One region of the Priestia sp. 53B2 genome, then DNA from elsewhere that is predicted to be linked to it. Evidence: a T-box and tRNA genes for the amino acid it is inferred to sense, from the RefSeq annotation. Region 1 holds a T-box; the other holds one or more tRNA genes.
What was found. The T-box of region 1 lies ahead of trpS (tryptophan--tRNA ligase). A T-box ahead of a tRNA ligase gene usually reads a tRNA of that ligase, here a tRNA-Trp.
Positions count from the first base shown of each region.

Region 2: it has a tRNA-Trp gene. The T-box ahead of trpS (tryptophan--tRNA ligase) is inferred to sense a tRNA for this amino acid. The anticodon was not compared.

Region 1 is NZ_JBLZXA010000020.1:57,356-63,749, forward strand. It holds gene opp4B (oligopeptide ABC transporter permease) at 1-290, shown strand, start outside; gene opp4C (oligopeptide ABC transporter permease) at 302-1,216, shown strand; gene ACN6NE_RS14490 (YjbA family protein) at 1,517-2,266, shown strand; gene trpS (tryptophan--tRNA ligase) at 2,296-3,285, opposite strand; T-box leader at 3,362-3,566, opposite strand; gene ACN6NE_RS14500 (peptide ABC transporter substrate-binding protein) at 4,232-5,878, shown strand; gene ACN6NE_RS14505 (ABC transporter permease) at 5,976-6,394, shown strand, end outside.
Region 2 is NZ_JBLZXA010000027.1:406,076-412,469, reverse strand. It holds gene ACN6NE_RS22610 (Na+/H+ antiporter NhaC family protein) at 70-1,470, opposite strand; tRNA gene ACN6NE_RS22605 (tRNA-Gly) at 1,687-1,758, opposite strand; tRNA gene ACN6NE_RS22600 (tRNA-Leu) at 1,778-1,859, opposite strand; tRNA gene ACN6NE_RS22595 (tRNA-Trp) at 1,886-1,959, opposite strand; gene ACN6NE_RS22590 (phospholipase D-like domain-containing protein) at 2,186-3,580, opposite strand; gene ACN6NE_RS22585 (zinc-dependent alcohol dehydrogenase) at 3,969-5,108, opposite strand; gene ACN6NE_RS22580 (hypothetical protein) at 5,318-5,587, opposite strand; gene ACN6NE_RS22575 (GerAB/ArcD/ProY family transporter) at 6,092-6,394, shown strand, end outside.

The sequences.
Region 1 (6,394 bases):
AAGGAACAAAAGAATCTAAAATTTATAATGTTCATATTTTACGCAATTCAATGATTCCTCTTATCACTTTTTTAGGGTTTGATCTTGTAACAATCATTAGCGGTTCTATCATTACAGAGACGATCTTTACGTATCCAGGAATCGGAAAGTTGTTTGTTGACTCTGTAGCAACTCGTGACTACTCAGTTATGATGTCGCTTACAATGTTGTTTTCAATTTTAACACTGGTTGGGAATCTAGTTGCTGATTTGTTATACGGCGTAGCAGATCCGCGTATTCGTTTGGATTAGGAGGAGAAAGTATGGAAATTGTAACGAAAAAAGATGTACAGCCAGAAGTGAATATGAAAGCTCCTAAAAACCTTTCTCCATGGGCGATTGCGCGAAAGAAGTTTGTTAAAAATAAACTAGCCATGATAAGTTTAGCTTTCATGATTGTGATTACGCTTCTTGCCATTTTTGCACCGTTGCTTACAAAAGCAGATATTACACGTATCGACTATATGGCGATGAATGCAGGGCCTTCTAGTGAGCATTGGTTTGGAACGGATACAAATGGGCGAGACGTATTTGCACGTACATTGTATGGAGGAAGAACTTCGTTACTGATTGGAGTTGCCTGTACAACACTTGTTATTTTAATCGGAACTCTTATTGGGTCGATTGCGGGTTATTACGGAGGCAAAGTGGATCAATTCTTAATGCGTTTTACAGATTTTGTATTAAACTTTCCGCTAATTGTTTTCGTTGTAGTGTTAAATACAATCCTAATTGGAAAGATCTCAGGCGTTTGGACGCTCATCCTAGTTGTTAGTTTCTTAAGCTGGGGAAGTACGGCCCGGCTGGTTCGAAGCAAAGTCTTGGCTGAAAAAGAAAATGAATATGTGCTTTCAGCTGTTTCCATTGGGTGCAGCCCGTTTAAAATCATCTTTAAACATTTGCTGCCAAATGTGTTTTCAACGATTGTGGTTCAAGCCAGTTTGCAGATGGCTATTCTTATTGTGTTTGAGTCAGCGATTAGCTTTATCGGTTTTGGAGTGCCGGCTGATACGCCAAGCTGGGGGAATATGCTGACAGAAGCAAGGGAATCAGATGTGCTGCAGAATAAGCCTTGGATGTGGGTTCCGCCAGGTTTAGCTATTACATTTACAATCCTAGCTATCAACTTCATTGGTGAAGGATTAAAAGATGCTTTGAATCCCAAATCTCTTCGTTAAAAATCTATCACAAAAGTGTGATAGATTTTTTTAAGTTTGTCAGACCTCCTGACAAACCTATTACTATAGAAGAAACTCGGATTTTTTTCTGCTTATAGGGGTGGATATAGCTCATGAAGCCTTTAGCAATCATTAGCACTGGCGTTATATCTTAGCTTCGAAATAAGTGCATTTGAATAATAGCCAAAAACGAAGGCATTTTACAATTAATTTTTAGAAAGATAACATCATTTGGAATAAAAATTCCTTTCTCTGCCTATACTGATGGATAACAAACAGATAGTAAGTGAGGGGTAAATTATGCTATATCTTCATGATGTATGGGTTAATTGGTTTGAAGGCGAAGAAAACGGTTATAATGTGTGTCATTTCCATGAGTGGAGAAAAGACGATTGTGTAGAACTGCTCGATCAAGCACCATTATTAAAAGTAAATCCGCTTTTATTTCATTACATTGAAAATGATCTTTCCGAGCTACCTCAACAACTACTACAAGATGTCTATCAGAAAGCATACATTCGGAAAAATCATGAACGCACGCAGGTTGAATATTGTTTTATCGTTACAGATGGAACGAATATTTTAGCAATTGATACGATGGGATATCATATTCCGATTCGAAAAAGCCGCTTAATTCCAAGACAAGAGCAGTTAGTCTATGAGATGATTGCGGATCAAGAAGAGCTAGAATATAAGTTCAGTGAAGACGAGCTGAATAAAAAAGAGCATCATATTCTTTCGCCGTCTCCTGAAACGATGAGAGGACTAACACGTAAAGAACGTCAGCTAAAACAGCTTTTATTTATGGCACTTGATCAGCTACATACAACAAAAAATACAGCTCAAATCCGCTACTGGTACACAGAGTGGAATCCAACGAAATACGAAGATATTCAAGAGATGTCGTTTCAAGACGTATGGAATCAGCTATACGATGAAACGAAGTCAGGGTGGTCACCGAAACATAAATTATTATGCGAGCGCTTAGTAAAAGGACAACCTTTCTTTGAAAAACTTTGGGAAATTGAACAAGAGCCAAAAGTTAATTAAAAAAAAACGACTGCATAGCAGTCGTTTTTTTAACGTTTACGGCCAATTCCCATTGCGTTTCGCATTTTGCGAAGCATTTTATTAGCCGTTGCATTTGCTTTATCGGCACCTTGATCTAAAATATCATCTAGCTCGCTAGAATCAACTAATTCATAATATCTTTCTTGAATTGGAGCGAGTGCTTCAGCTACCACTTTAGCTGTGTCAGCTTTAAAGTCACCATAACCTTTGCCTTCGTACATTGCTTCAATGTCTTCGATCGATTTATTGGCTAGGATTGAATAAATACTTAATAAGTTTGAAATACCTGGCTTATTTTCTTTATCATAGCGAACAATACCTTCTGAATCCGTTACGGCACTTTTGATTTTCTTTTCAATTGTTTTTGCGTCATCCAAGAGCGTAATGAAAGCTTTTTGGTTTGGATCGGACTTGCTCATTTTTTTCGTAGGATCTTGAAGAGACATGACGCGTGCGCCCACTTTTGGAATACGTACTTCAGGAATAGTGAAGATATCATTGTATTTTTTGTTGAAGCGCTCAGCTAAATCGCGCGTTAATTCTAAATGCTGCTTTTGATCTTCACCAACTGGAACCAAATCGGTGTTGTATAAAAGAATATCCGCTGCCATTAATGGAGGATAAGTTAGTAATCCTGCTGATACTGCTTCTTTTCCAGCGGACTTATCTTTAAACTGAGTCATACGTTCAAGTTCACCGATATACGCTACGCACTGTAACATCCATCCCGCTTCTGTGTGGGCGGGCACTTCTGATTGAATAAATAAAGTCGATTTTGCTGGATCAATTCCTACTGCTACATACAGAGCAGCAAGGCTGCGAATGTTTTTACGAAGTGCTAAACGATCTTGAGGCGTTGTAATCGCATGCTGATCTACAATACAAAAATGACAGTTATAGTCATGTTGAAGTTCAACAAATTGCTTCATCGCTCCAATGTAGTTACCTAGAGTGATTGTACCGCTTGGTTGAATACCTGAAAAAATTGTTTTCATCAAATCTTCCTTTCATCTGCACATATATGATGCTAATTTACGAATACAACATAAAAAGGCCCATCCGCTCCTAGCATAAGCTAGGGGCGAATGGACCGCGTTGCCACCCTAATTAGCACACATAATTGTGAACTATCTTTATTCATATAACGTTGAGGTCAACGTTCAAGCTTTGCACTTGAAAGCTCCAAAGTCCATTCTGCAGGTTTCAATGTTTGTTTTCACCAGCCACAAACTCTCTAAAAATGAAAATTCTGCATACTACTCTTTTTCACAGCTTTAATTATATAGTTATTCGTTATTATAACGCGAAAAAGCAGGAATTTAAACATCTTATCGCTAAAAAGTTTTATAAGACAATTTACTGGAATTTTTCAGCGACAAAAAAAGACAAGAACCTTTTAATTAAAGCATTTCTTGATGAAAATTTGGTGTAGGATTTGGTAAAAATCTTTTATTTAGTATTTCTAATGACTTTGTAATACTATTGTAATACCTATACTACAAAAAAGATTTTAGACGTCTGACAAGTAGGCACAATCCTTATAGGATAAGGTTTTTTCCCTCGTGACAGAAAAATACCATTAAATAATAGTATTGCAATAAATTTTTAAAATATTTATAATAGGCGTAACAAACATATTTTTTACAAAGGTATTACAATTTCTTAATTTTTCAGAAAACACAAAATAGAAAATGTTTTGTTTCAATTAGCGAATTTTGTAATGAATGAGTCTTCTACATATTAAGCGCATACATTAGATTTACAGCATGTAAACAATTGATGACAGTTTCATAGAGTAGAAGAATAATTTTGCAGTGAGGTCTTTAACGCTCTACTACACGAAAAAATAACTGATTATTTTGTATTGAAAGAGGATTAAGAAATTAGTGAATATCAAAAAATATGGTTGCCACACAAACAAAATTTAATAGGGGGTAATACGCAATGAAGAAAAGGTTGTCGATTCTTTTCAGTTTGCTGCTTGTCATGAGCTTGTTTTTAGCTGCATGCGGGTTTAACAAAGAATCTGGTGGCAGTGAAAACGCTAGCAGTGATGGCGGCGATAAGAAAAAAGAGCAAGAGCTTCGCTTAAACATTAAAACTGAGCCTTTTTCACTTAACCCAGGCTTAGCTAATGATTCAACGTCATCAAACGTATTATTACAAACATTCGAAGGTTTAACTCGTATCGGTAAAGATGGAAAACCTGAAAATGCAATGGCGAAAGATGTGAAGGTCAGCGATGATCAAACTAAATATACGTTTACGATTCGTGACGATGCAAAATGGTCAAATGGTGACCCTGTAACAGCAAAAGATTTCGAATATGCATGGAAATGGGCGTTAGATCCTAAAAACGAATCTCAATATGCATATCAATTATACTATGTTAAGAATGCACAAGCTGCCAATGAAGGAAAAGGTTCATTAGATGATGTTGCCGTTAAAGCAACAGATGATAAAACGCTTGAGGTAACATTAGAAAACCCAACGCCATATTTCTTAGAATTAACAGCTTTCTATACGTACTTCCCAGTGAATACGAAAATTGCTGAATCAAATGAAAAATGGTATACAAATGCGGGCGAAAACTATACGTCAAACGGTCCTTTCAAGCTTAAAGCTTGGAAACATAATGACAAAATCGAGTTAGTTCCTAATGAAAACTATTGGGATAAAGATGCTGTAAAACTTAAAAAAGTTGAAATGTACATGATCAATGATAATAACACTGAACTTTCAATGTTCAAAAACGGTGAATTAGACTGGGCGGGTATGCCTACTGGTCAATTACCAGCTGATGCACTTCCTGAATTAAAGAAAGACGGTTCATTAAACATTCAAGAGATTGCGGGTACTTACTGGTACAAGTTTAATACAGAACAAAAACCTTTAGACAATGTGAACATTCGTAAAGCATTAGCTTATGCAATTGATCGTAAAGGTATTACAGAACAAATTACAAAAGACGGTTCAGTTCCAGCGATGGCGGCTGTACCACCAACAATGTTTGAAGACAACAAAAAAGGCTATTTCAAAGACAATGATGTGAAAAAAGCAAAAGAATATTTAGAAAAAGGCTTGAAAGAAATGGGCCTTAAAGATGCTTCAGAACTGCCAGCAATTAAGGTTTCATACAACACGGATGAAAAACATGCAAAAATTGCACAAGCTGTTCAAGATATGTGGAAGAAAAACCTTGGTATTAAAGTACAGTTAGACAACTCTGAGTGGGCTGTTTACATTGAAAAATTACACCAAGGAGATTATCAAGTTGGACGTATGGGCTGGTTAGGAGATTTTAACGATCCAATCAACTTCTTAGAATTATTCCGTGATAAAAAAGGCGGAAACAATGATACAAACTGGGAAAATCCAGAATATAAAAAGTTATTAATTGACTCTCAAAAAGAAACAGATCCTAAAAAACGTCTGGAAATGTTGAAAAAAGCAGAAGGTATCTTTATGGATGAAATGCCAGTGGCACCAATCTACTTCTATACAAACGCTTGGGTACAAGACAAGCAGCTGAAAGATGTTGTGATGTCTGGACTTGGAGACATTCAGATTAAGTGGGCTCATTTTGAGTAAGTAACATCAATTGTGACAAAGGGTATATGGGGCCTGGTGCTCCATATACTTTTCTTTCTTGTGCGCGAATTTTGTAAAAATATGGAGGTGTGTCAGGGTGTTCAAATATATAGGAAAACGACTTATTTATATGTTTCTATCATTATGGCTGATCGTAACAGCGACCTTTTTCTTAATGCGTGCTGTTCCAGGAGGTCCATTCACATCAGAAAAGCAGCTTCCCCCTGAAATTCAAAAAAATCTAAATCAGTATTACGGTTTAGACCAGCCTTGGTACCATCAGTACTTTGATTATTTAACATCAATTTTAAAGTGGGATTTTGGTCCATCTTTCAAATATAAAGGCCAAACGGTAAATGATTTGATTAACGGCGGATTTCCTGTTTCATTCATGCTAGGGATGGAAGCTATTTTAATAGCAATTGCTATTGGTGTAGTACTTGGTGTTATTGCTGCTTTAAAACATAATAAGTGGCAAGATTACACGGCAATGGTTATTGCAGTTCTAGGAATCTC
Region 2 (6,394 bases), on a different contig from region 1:
ATTAGGACTGTATGCATACTTTAAGCTAAAAAAAATGAAAAATTGATACTAGATGGCTATTTCCCACATTCAAAACAAGAAAGATACAACAAGATAAAAAGCAACTGTTATTCCCGCTGCAATTAAAGCTGGCTTTAATTTATACTTGGCATATTCAATAACAGATAAATCTAATATTTTGGCGATGGTATTCGTATCATCGCTTAAAGGTGAAGAAAATGATCCAAATGAACCGCTTGCAAATACTGCACCGATAATCAACGGCAAAGAAAGATCTGCAGAACTTGCAAGCGATACGCCAAGCGGCATTAAAATCCCCCACGTCCCCCAAGCAGACCCGATAAAGTAAGAAATAGCAGCTCCAAAGATAAACATGAACGGGGTGATGAACATATGAGGAATCCACTTGGAATGTGCGGTCACAAAGTTGGAAAACCCCAAGTCTTCTGTAACAGCGGATAATCCCCATACTACCGATAACAACAGAATAACGGACATTAAGTCATTGCCTCCTGTGATAAAACCATTAAGCAAATTCTGTAAGGTAAAGCGCTGAAATAAGAAAAAAATAAGGGTAATTAATATAGTTATAATTAAAGCTACTACCATCGCTTCTAGCACGTCTGCTTTAATAAATGCTTCAAAAAAAGTGTGACTCTTATGATGACCGCTCCACCATGTTAAAAATAAAGTGAACGAAATCACAACAAGTAAAGGCAGTAACAGATTCCAAGGCTTAGAAGGCAAATCCTTCGATACGCAAGGATGACAATCATGCCAATCTTTTTCGTCTTCTTCTTCAAGCTTCATAGGAGCCGTAGATTTTGAATGATGAAAAAAGCTGAAATAAATCCCTACTAAAATAATCACAATTGAAAAGAAATTATAAGGAATGCTTTGAATGAATAAAGAATAAGCGTCTTGCTTTATGCCTTGATGATCAATCGCCATTTGAATGATTGATACCATATATCCGACAAATGCGGTTGCCACGGGAATTAAGACGATAACAGGAGTAGCAGTTGTTTCAATAACAAACCCTAGCTCTGCTGTCGTCATTTTCACTTTTTTCAGCAGCGCTCTCATAATGGGCGCGATTGTAACAAAACGAAATGTGGGAGCACTGAATGTTCCAATGGTTGAAACATAGGTTAAAATAAGGGCTTTTTTTCTTGTATCAATTCTTTCAGCAGCTGTTTCCACAAAACCTTTAACTCCTCCAGCCGTCTTAATCATTCCGATAAGCCCTGAAAACGCGTATAAAAAGGCGACGATTTCTATATTACTTTTATTTCTAAGAGCTTGTACAACGTAGTGAAGTAGTTTTTCAACACCTCCTATAATCGAATGATCAATCAAATAAGCGCCTACTAATAGGCCTAAAAACAACCCTGGCAGCACTTGTTTGGTGAAAATAGCTATTGGAATAACAATTAAAAACGGTATAATTGAAAACCAACTAGATTCCATAGGACTCTCCCCTATCTTAAAAACCATATTAGATGTCTTCACGTATCGTTCATTAGCTTTTAATGTAACCCCAATATTATGTGTATATTCACGAAAACAACACGTATAAGCAGTACGGCTTTAATAAAATATTTCTGATTAAAAACAGCATAATAAAACTCTTTATTTCTACAACAAAAAAAAGCAGTTTGCACATGCAAACTGCTTTTGAAAAGAAGCGGAAGACGAGGTTCGAACTCGCGACCCCCACCTTGGCAAGGTGGTGTTCTACCACTGAACTACTTCCGCACATATATGAAAATAAAGATGCGGGTGAAGGGACTTGAACCCCCACGTCATAAGACACTAGATCCTAAGTCTAGCGCGTCTGCCAATTCCGCCACACCCGCGTGTGAATTAAAAGATAACTCCAAAATGGCAGGGGCAGTAGGAATCGAACCCACACTGACGGTTTTGGAGACCGTAGTTCTACCTTTAAACTATGCCCCTAGAAATGATTTTCTAAAAGAACCTCGTTTATCAACGACGCTATATTATAATAAAACATATATAGAAATTCGTCAATAGGTCTTTTTAAAAGTCATGACTAGGACTAGCAATTCAAAAAAAACTGTGAGGCATATCACAGCTTTTCACACATTCCCTTCACCACCTGCAGTCCTTTTTAATTTTAATATCGACTATTTGTTTTTAGAGACTCTGCTGTAACACAGTACTATACAAAATGTCTCCAAAATCGTGTAAAGACCGAAAGAATATGTAGCAGTGCAGATTTTACAGGAGGCGCGTTTTTTTGAGAATCCGTATTAAAATCCACAGGTTCTCCCTCATTTCCCACAAGCGTACTGTGAGAAATTTTAGTTTCAATAGCTCCTGTTAACTCGGCTGCAAATTCTTCACTATCTATCATAACCATGGATTCAGTATTTAAAAATGCAGAGCGTGAATCTAAGTTAAAAGAACCAACTGCACTTAAACGCTGATCATAAACAACAGATTTCCCGTGAATTGAATAAGGCTTTTGATATTCATAAAGCTTTGAACCAGCTTTTATGACGCGATTCTTCACTCCCAAGTATGCAGAAAAAGCCATAGCATTTGGAGTGGATGTAATAGAATTAGTTAAAATAATTCTTTGCACTTTTGGTTTTACTTGCTTATCTATATACTGTTCCATCTCTTTTGTTGGTACGATATAAGGGCTTTGAACAACAATGGATTTTTCAGCTTGTTGCGAAAGCTTAATAAATGTTTTCCATATAAAAGGACTTTTATTCATTCTTTGAATAGGATTTGTAATAAAAGAAACTTTTCTTGTAGGCATCGTTGATTCTCTCCATACAATATAAGGATGGACAAAAGGTTCGTTTGCTTTTTTGGCCTCTTCGTATTGATCTATCAACAACTTTTTTCCTGAAAGACCACGAAATTGTTTAGTTTTCTTGAGCTTTGGAAAAGCTTTGCGTGTATACGGATGATTCCATAATTTCTCTATATACTTCTCCATTGAGAGAATAACACTATGACTTTCTTGCTTTGTGTTATAAATCAGCACATCACGGTCATAGACAAAATTTTTATCTGGTTGACTGGCCAAGTATTTATCTCCAATATTTCGTCCTCCACTAATACCTAATTGGCCATCGACTACTATTATTTTATCGTGAAGACGATTATGCCATGTCCAAGGTTTAAAAATAGTAAAGGGCTCATAGTACTTTAATTCAATATTATCGTGGAAAGCTAAAGCATAAAGAACATTTTTTCTCTTACCTTTTAACCCATGAGAGATCCCATCTAACAGCACGCGAATACGTATACCTCGATCGGCAGCTTCGAATAAAGCGCCCATAAGTAAATCCGAAGAACGACCTTTACCGATGGAAAAATACGCAATATCGATTGTATGCCTCGCTTCTTGAATCATCTGCATTCGAACAAGCCCTGAAAAATAACCGTTTTCCAAAAGCATAACTCGGTCTGTGGATTCTTTCTTCCCGTAAAAATTCTCAGTATTCATTACTTTTAAGTCTTTTCCCTTGTGCAAAGGGACATAAAACAGTACCACTGCAGTTGCGAATACATATATGAAGTACAATACGACAATCATTATGAGTATATTTATTAGCATGTTTCCTGTCACAATCCCTTTCCATTCTTATCGTTCTGTTTTTATTAGGATTCTTACTTTTTTAACTTCTATACCTTTTAAAATAAGAATGGAATGATGGATTACTTGTTACACCACTGTTGATTTCCGTTCAAGTCTTCGCCTTTCCTTCTAAACAACAGCTAGAAGCAATTATATTCACGAAACCTACGTTTACACTACCAATAAAAAAATCCGAACGCGTTTGATTCTCCATCAAGAATCAAACGCGTTCGGATCTTCCTTCAAGTAACATGCTTTTGTTCCAGCCTCTTTCAAATAGATATGCTTATTGTAAAAATAATTCTCAATTTTTTCTTTATACATATTTAAGGAGATATATGGTTTATTATGGTTTTAAGATAACTTTCGTACATTCATCCTGATGATTGTTAAACATTTCATAGGCTTCACTTGCTTGATTAAGAGGGATTCTATGAGAAATTATTTCTGTAGGATCAAACTCCCTATCTGTAATTTTTTTAAATAATTCTGGCATGTAATGAATTACTGGAGCCTGTCCCATTTTTAAAGTAATGTTTCTTTCAAAAATGTTCCCAAGAGGAAACATATTATATATCGATCCATATACACCTGTTAGCTGAATTGTCCCAAATTTCCTTACTGCTTTTAAGGCAATTTGAATAGCACTTAACGTTCCTCCTTGCAGCTTGAGTTTTTGTTCAATCGCTTCTACTGGTGATTTCTTTCCATCCATTCCTACACAATCAATTACAACATCTGCTCCACCACCGGTTACCTCTTTGATATAGCTTCCCATATCGCCGTATTTATCAAAATTAAAGCACTCTACGTTATTCATTTGTTTAGCTCGTTTTAATCTATATGGAACGTTATCAACAGCGATGACCCGTTTAGCACCTTTCATCCATGCAAACTTTTGAGTCATTAATCCAATGGGGCCGCTGCCAAGAACCACTACTGTATCCCCAGGTCCAACTCCGGAATTTTCTACACTCCAATAAGCGGTTGGCAGAACATCAGACATAAATAACAATGCCTCATCATCAAGCTCACAGGAGGGCGGAATTAAAAATGGCATAAAATTCTCAAAGGGAACACGTAATAGTTCAGCCTGTCCTCCTGGGTGATTCCCGTATCGTTCAGTGAACCCAAAGTATCCTCCTGTATCGATTTCCTTATTAGGATTAGAGTTATCACATTGACTTTCTAAATCATGCTGACAATAATAACAGGTCCCGCACGAAATATTGAACGGTAAAACTACTCTATCTCCTTTTTTTACTTTTGTTACCTCTGGACCCACTTCTTCTACAATTCCCATTGGTTCATGGCCAATAACGTATCCTTTTTCAGCAGGGAGAGCACCTTGGTAGATATGTAAATCCGAACCGCAAATAGCTGTAGATGTAATCCTAACAATAATGTCGTCTTTTTTCTTCAAAGATGGATCTTCTACTTCTTTTACTTGGATATCCTTTGCACCTTGAAAAGTTACTGCTTTCATAATCACCCTCCTTAATTAAATTACTACTCTATACCCTTAATGTCCCAAAATATGTATATGTATGGCTAGAAATTTATTTAGCCTTCATTTAGATTAAAAAATGAGCGTAAATACTTCTTACACAACAAAAAAGCAGAAGTTCATTATCTTCTGCTTTTACAATTTATACTCTCTATTGTGAACCTGCTCTAAGTAAAACAGCGGCTCTTTTATTGATTAAGGTCGTTCTCCATATCTTTTATATCTTGCTGAAACTCTGTTAAACGCTGACGCTGTGTTTCAGAAGCATTTTCAAGCGCATTCTCAATTTGCTGAGAGGCTTCATTCACTTCACCTATCGCTTGCTTCGCTTCATGGCCGTACGATGCATCATTTTTAGCTTCATTTGCCTGTTCATATGCATCTACTGCTTCTTTATGCCCCTGCTGTGCTGCTTGAAACGATTGTTGTTTATCTTTGTTGTATGGGAATTTTTTCATCATAGTACTCCTTTCCATTTGTTCACTCTTTAGTGTGGCATTTTTCTACTTATTCATACGACGCTTCAATAGGTTAAAGCTAAGTGAATATTCCTCATAACAAACCTCTCAATCATATAAGAGCCCTAGAGAATATCTTCTATATAATTAAAAATTTTCCATATTTTACAGAAATGTATTATCACTTTCTTTAGCGGACATCATACGAATAGCTTATCTGAACGAAAAAATGTATTGGGGTTGACTGCATGCACTTGTTTCTTTCCTTTTTAATCATTCGCTCAGGTATTATATGGATATAAATGAAAAAATTACCTCAACACTCTCATAAAAAGGAACGGAACATTTTTATTGTGTTCATGACAATCAGTATCATAATCGCTCTTGCAAAAATCTTTCGGTTGCCTCTACCGAACCCTTCTGGTTGGGTAGAAGTAATGTTTCACCCTTTAAGTCACTTATTATTCCGTTGGATCACTTAATTAGTGTATATGGCAAAAGGATGTGCTCATTTTGCTTAATGAAATCAATATTTCAGCTGCGCAGTTTCGCAAATTAGTAACTTTGTATAGCATCGGAAGCACAATTATTGTTGTACCTGCCGCTATTACAGCTGATGCTCATCAAGATGCCTGGATTGCCGCACTCTTCGGTGTTGCATTAGGAATTGGCTTAGTTTTGCTTTTTACCTCACTAGGAAAAATGTTTCCAACGCTTACGCTGATGGAGCTGATGGAAATGAACGAAAAAATTTTAGGCAAACTATTTGGAAAGATTGTTTCTGCTGTTTTTGTGTTATCCAATTTA